Neorhizobium galegae: one gene and its partner. The protein of the gene in region 1 interacts with the protein of each later gene in a pairwise test. Links are inferred from orthologs where the notes say so. Each region holds a gene or a part of one and is shown on either strand. Other genes may lie near its edges.

Region 1 (3,185 bases):
CAGGACAGGCAGGAAAGCCCCGACAATGCCGATTGCGACGAACAGCCATCCGAGGGCGAGAAAGAGGAGGCGCATGAAATGACCTATGGAATATCCTGAGTAGGATAGACAAGTTCGAAAGCGGCGTCTCCACCCAAATTTCTCCTGGCCGCCCGCCCTTCACATTTAGGCGCCGCCGGCTATAGTGCCGCCGGCTTCAATAACCGCAGGGAAAATGATGTCGCAACAGAAAGTGCTCGTGGTCGGCGGGGCCGGCTATATCGGCTCCCATACGTGCCTGGTGCTCGCCGAGCGGGGGTATCAGCCGATCGTCTTCGACAATCTCTCCAACGGGCATGCGGAATTCGTGCGCTGGGGTGAGCTGGAACAGGGCGATATCCGTGACCGCGCCCGGCTAGACGCGGTTTTCGCCAAGCACAAGCCGGATGCCGTGCTGCATTTCGCGGCGCTGATCGAGGTGGGGGAATCGGTCAAGAACCCGGTCGCCTTCTACGACAACAATGTCATCGGGGCGCTGACGCTCTTATCGGCGGCGATCGATGCGGGTGTGAAGGCCTTCGTGTTCTCCTCGACCTGCGCCACCTACGGCCTGCCGGACCGCGTGCCGATGGACGAGACGCACAAACAGGCGCCGATCAATCCCTACGGCCGCACCAAGTTCATCATCGAGCAGGCGCTGAAGGATTACGGCACCTACAAGGACCTGAAGTCCGTGATGCTGCGCTATTTCAATGCCGCCGGCGCCGATTTCGAGGGCCGGATCGGCGAGTGGCACACGCCGGAAACCCACGCCATTCCGCTCGCCATCGAGGCGGCGCTCGGCCGTCGCCAGGGCTTCAAGGTGTTCGGCGACGATTACGACACCCGCGACGGCACATGCGTGCGCGACTATATCCATGTGCTCGACCTTGCCGACGCGCATGTGCGGGCAGTCGACTACCTTCTCGCGGGCGGCGAAACCGTGGAACTCAACCTCGGCACCGGCACCGGCACCACGGTGAAGGAGCTGCTTGCAGCGATTTCGGAGGTTTCCGGAAAACCTTTTCCCGTGGACTATGTCGGCCGGCGCGAGGGCGATTCCACCTCGTTGGTTGCCAATAACGACAAGGCGCGGGCGGTGCTCGGCTGGGAGCCGAAATTCGGGCTGAACGATATCATCCGTTCAGCCTGGGACTGGCATTCCCGCTCGAACCATCATGTGATCTGAAGGGCCAAGACATGGCGGAAGGCGAGGTCAAGCTCGAGGAAAGCTGGAAACACGCGCTCGGGCCTGAGTTTTCCAATCCCTATATGAGCGAATTGCGCCGCTTCCTCGTTGCCGAAAAGGAAGCGGGCAAACGTATCTTTCCAAAAGGCTCGGAATATTTCCGGGCGCTCGATCTGACGCCGCTCGACGAGGTCAAGGTCGTGATCCTCGGCCAGGATCCGTATCACGGCTTGGGCCAGGCGCATGGGCTTTGCTTTTCCGTGAAGCCCGGCGTGCGCATCCCGCCGTCGCTCATCAACATCTACAAGGAGATGGAGACGGATCTCGGCATTCCGCCGGCCAAACATGGTTTCCTCGAACACTGGGCCGAACAGGGCGTGCTGTTGCTGAACAGCGTGCTAACGGTCGAGGAAGGTAAGGCCGCTGCCCATCAGAGCAAGGGCTGGGAACGGTTTACCGACGCGGTGATCCGCGCCGTCAACGACGAGTGCGACGGCGTCGTCTTCATCCTCTGGGGCTCCTATGCCCAGAAGAAGGCGGCCTTCGTCGATCAGCAGCGGCATCTGGTGCTGAAATCGGCGCATCCGTCGCCGCTGTCGGCCCATAACGGGTTTCTGGGCTCGCGTCCCTTCTCCAAGGCGAATGCCTATCTGCAGTCGATCGGCAAGGATCCGGTCGACTGGCGCCTGCCGGAACAAGCCTAATTCTGTGAACGATTAACCAATGGTCGTCTACGCAGAGTGAACAATGCGTTCGGATCGTCGCGTCTATCCAATTGCCGGTCGTTCCACCATCTTTACCTCAGAAAGCGGGCCGCACAGGCGGCTCCTAGAAAGGGGTTTAAAATGCTCGACCAGATCAAAGGCCTCCACCACGTCACGTCGATGGCTGCCAGCGCCAGCACCAACAACAAGTTCTTCACCGATACGCTCGGCCTTCGCCGGGTCAAGAAGACCGTCAATTTCGACGCTCCGGATGTCTACCATCTCTATTATGGCGATGAAGTCGGCACGCCCGGCTCTGTCATGACCTACTTCCCGTTTCCGCATATCGCCCGTGGCCGTCAGGGCACCGGCGAGGTGGGCACCACGCTCTTCTCGGTTCCGGAAGGTTCGTTCGGTTTCTGGACCGACCGCCTGACGAAAGCTGGCGCCGAAGGCATCAAGGCCGATACCGCATTCGGTGAAAACCGCCTGCATTTCGCCGGCCCCGATGGCGACGGTTTCGCGCTCGTCGAAGTCAAGGATGATGCCCGCAAGCAGTTCATCGGCAACGGCATTTCCGAAGACCATGCGATCCGCGGTTTCCATTCCGCCTCGCTTCGTCTTCGCGATGAAGGCGCTACCGCCGAACTCCTGAAGTTCATGGGCTACAGCCAAGCCGATGCTCAGGATGGTGTGACCCGCCTGATCATGCCGGGCGGCAACGGTGCCGATGTCATCGACATCGAAACCATGCCGAACATCGCCCGCGCCAATCTCGGTGCTGGCTCGGTCCACCACATCGCCTTTGCCGTCGAGAATCGCGCAAAGCAGCTCGAAGTCCGCAAGGCGCTGATGGATACCGGTTACCAGGTCACTCCGGTCATCGACCGCGATTACTTCTGGGCGATCTATTTCCGCACGCCGGGCGGCGTGCTGTTCGAAATCGCCACCAACGAACCCGGCTTCGATCGGGACGAGGATACCGCCCATCTCGGCGAGGCCCTGAAGCTGCCCGCACAGCATGCCCATCTGCGGTCAACGCTCGAACAACATCTCGAACCGCTGGACGCCTAACCAGACGACGCGTCCAAGGAGACCATCATGAGTTACGACAGTTATGTGCACCGGGCGCGCCCCGGTGCTCCCGGAGCGCCGATCCTGTTCGTCTTCCACGGCACCGGCGGCGATGAAAACCAGTTCTTCGATTTCGGCGGCCGGCTGTTGCCGGGCGCCACGGTGATCTCGCCGCGCGGCGACATTTCCGAACACGGCGC
Region 2 (3,024 bases), 1.7 Mb from region 1 along the record:
ACTTCGCGCGAAAGGGCGGCGTCGCCGCCGAGGAGCGCCTCGTGGAAGAGCTCGTAATTGCGCGGCAGGCCGCTCACATCCAACTTCGCCATGAGCTGGACGACAGCCTGCAGGCCGCGATCCTGTCCCGTTCTGCTCGCTTCGCCCGCCATCTCTCGTCCTCACAATTGTTCGATCGTGCGACAAGCCATGCGGGACCGGTTTTAACATTTGCTAAAACGGGCCGGATTGCCGGTAGTTACGGTTAAGGGATCGTCGAAATGGTCGATCGACTGCGACCCATGAAATTTCCTGATTGGATTCAAACGAGAATTTGCTCTCAATATTGCCGGCCGAACGTTCAGATCAGGAGCCTGCCGTGACCCGTATTCTCTATTCGCTCTGCGGCGCCGACGAGAGCCGCCCGTTTTCGCCGCATTGCTGGAAAGTCGTGCAGGCGCTCGCCCACAAGGGCCTCGATTTCATCGAGAAGCCGACGCCGTTTACCGAGATCCCCAGCCTCGAAGGCGGGTTCTCGAAGACCGTGCCGATCCTGCGGGACGGCAACGAGCTGATCCGCGACAGCTTCGAGATCGCGCTTTATCTGGAGGAGGCCTATCCGGACCGGCCGACGCTGTTCGGCGGGCCGGCCGGCAAGGCGCTCGCCCGTTTCGTCGAGGGTTTTTCGCAGATGGTGGTGCACACGGCGATCACCAAGATCGCGGTGAAGAACATTCATGACATGCTCGGCGAGACGGATCAGGTGTATTTCCGATCGAGCCGCGAGGCCCGGCTCGGCCGGACGCTGGAAGAGATGGAGGCGAGCCGCCAGATGGAGATCGACGGTTTCGCGCCAAAACTGGAGCCGATCCGCCACGCCCTGAAATATCATGACTTCATCGGCGGCGACGGACCGCTTTTCGTCGACTACATCCTGTTCGGCGCGCTGCAATGGATGCGTGTCACCGCCGGCGCCAAGGTGTTTTCCGATGGCGACCCGGTCGGGTTGTGGTTCGAACGCTGCCTCGACCTCCACAATGGCGTCGGGCGCAGTGTGACAGCGGCGTGAAATTGCCCGAACCCCCTTGTTTCCAGTGAAAGGGGCGGGTAAAGACCCCGCACTTTCCCCCTTAATCACGGGGCCACAGGAAACGAAGGATAGAACAATGGCGATTGAACGCACGTTTTCGATGATCAAGCCGGATGCCACCAAGCGCAACCTCACGGGCGCCATCACCAAGGTGTTTGAAGACAATGGCCTGCGCGTCATCGCTTCCAAGCGCGTCTGGATGAGCAAGCGCGAAGCCGAAGGCTTCTACGCCGTTCACAAGGAACGCCCGTTCTTCGGCGAACTGGTCGAAGGCATGACCTCCGGCCCGACCATCGTCCAGGTTCTGGAAGGCGAAAACGCCATCCTGAAGAACCGCGAGATCATGGGCGCCACCAACCCGGCCAACGCCGACGAAGGCACCATCCGCAAGACCTTCGCTCTCTCGATCGGCGAAAACTCGGTTCACGGTTCGGACGCTCCGGAAACCGCCGCCCAGGAAATCGCCTACTGGTTCTCCGAAACCGAGATCGTCGGCTGATTTGAAATCTGAGGTCAGGAGCCTCAAGCTTCTGATCGGAATCATCAAAACCGGGGCCCTGGCTCCGGTTTTTTTATGGGCCGGCCTCTTGCAGCGGGCGTGAACTGCCGTTCATGCCGGGCAGTCAGTATCCTGCCCATAATCCACCGTGCCGTCCGGCTTGAAGACCTCCGGGTTCCGCTCATAGCCGGCGCCGAGCACCAGCGGCTTGCTGGGAAGCACCGACTGGTCGACATCCGAAACGAGCTGGGTCTTCAATTCCTGCAATGTGCCGCCGCTCGCGTCCACCAGCCTGATGTCGACGAAATAGGGCCTGTCCTTGCGCACGCACCGGACATTGGGGCTCTGCAGGGTGATCTTGTCCCATGCGGGGAAGACTTTTTCGTTGATGACGATCGGATCGCCGCCGGCGGGGTCGTCGAATTTCGCGACCACCACGGTTCCCTCCGGTATCGGCCCGGTCTTCTTGAGCGTCACGAGATAGGTGGCGCTGGCGACCCGGTAGTTGAACACGAAGATATGCCCGCTCACCTCCACCAGCTTTTCCGTTTCCCGCTGGCAGGCGGAAAGAGCGAGGGCTGCAAGGCTGAAAATCATAAGCCGGCGCATCATGACACGGCCTCCTTCTTCCTGCGATGATAATGGCGGTTGGCTTTGACCCGGTTGCCGCACACCGCCATGTCGCACCAGGTGCGGCTGCGGTTTTTGCTGCGGTCGATGAACAGCCAGCCGCAACTGCCGCAGATCTTCATCCGCGCGATTTCCGTCTCGGCAAGCAGCCTGAGCGCCGAATGGGCGGTCGCCGCCTCCAGCGAGTGTTTCTCGGCGCGGCGCAGGATGGCGGCGGTCGCCTCAAGGAAATCGGCGAGCAGCGTCTGTGCGTCGTCGCCCAGCACCCGGCAGCGAAAATAGCGGTCGATCGCTTCACGCAGCGCGATGAACCGCGTGTGGTTCTCGGGCTCTACCGGCGCGAGATCGCCGAACAGTGCCCGTTCGGCGGAGAATTTTTCGGCCGCTTTCGGAAAGGCGTCCATCTGCTGCGGCTCGGCGAGCCGGTCGATGCTGCGCTCGGGGTCGAAGCGCAGGATGACGCTGTTGGCGACATCAAGCGCCAGCGCGCCACCGGCAAAACGATGCGGGGTCCAGGAAAAGCTCATGCGATATTATAACTGGTAAAATGCGAATGACCAGTTATATTCATTGCCGCTATCGGAGTGCCCATGGCCTATCTGCTGCAGCAACTGGCGAACGCGGTTCCGCTGGCGGCGCTCTATGCGACGCTCGCCTTCGGATATTCGATCGCCTTTGCCGTGACGAAGCGAGCCGACATCACCTATGGGGCGATCTTTGCCTTTTCCGGCCATCTCTACCTGCTCTTCGCCCATTTCGGCTGGGACCGGCTGTGGCTGATCCTGCCGGCCGCATTGGGGCTCGGTGCTGCGGCCGGGATCGCCGG

Evidence for each region. The genes of interacting proteins can lie anywhere in the genome.
Region 2: the proteins of ung (region 1) and ndk interact in binary tests that used the Escherichia coli proteins (3 or more experiments, as listed by UniProt). The link is inferred for Neorhizobium galegae from one-to-one orthologs.

Annotation. Positions count from the first base shown.
Region 1 is NZ_CP090095.1:3,158,378-3,161,562, reverse strand. Bases 152-3,064 are described here. They hold ung (uracil-DNA glycosylase), read left to right. Parts: upstream 152-1,218; coding sequence 1,219-1,911; downstream 1,912-3,064. Other genes in these bases: LZK81_RS15725 (alpha/beta hydrolase), read left to right, coding at 3,013-3,064; LZK81_RS15730 (VOC family protein), read left to right, coding at 2,053-2,985; galE (UDP-glucose 4-epimerase GalE), read left to right, coding at 218-1,207. Outside these bases: LZK81_RS15745 (YbaN family protein), read right to left, coding at 1-75; more of LZK81_RS15725, read left to right, coding at 3,065-3,185. UniProt on the Escherichia coli protein: Excises uracil residues from the DNA which can arise as a result of misincorporation of dUMP residues by DNA polymerase or due to deamination of cytosine.
Region 2 is NZ_CP090095.1:1,475,644-1,478,667, forward strand. Bases 105-2,856 are described here. They hold ndk (nucleoside-diphosphate kinase), read left to right. Parts: upstream 105-1,145; coding sequence 1,146-1,568; downstream 1,569-2,856. Other genes in these bases: LZK81_RS07380 (sensor domain-containing diguanylate cyclase), read right to left, coding at 105-152; LZK81_RS07385 (glutathione S-transferase family protein), read left to right, coding at 359-1,048; LZK81_RS07395 (hypothetical protein), read right to left, coding at 1,680-2,177; LZK81_RS07400 (CGNR zinc finger domain-containing protein), read right to left, coding at 2,177-2,725; LZK81_RS07405 (branched-chain amino acid ABC transporter permease), read left to right, coding at 2,789-2,856. Outside these bases: more of LZK81_RS07380, read right to left, coding at 1-104; more of LZK81_RS07405, read left to right, coding at 2,857-3,024. UniProt on the Escherichia coli protein: Major role in the synthesis of nucleoside triphosphates other than ATP. The ATP gamma phosphate is transferred to the NDP beta phosphate via a ping-pong mechanism, using a phosphorylated active-site intermediate.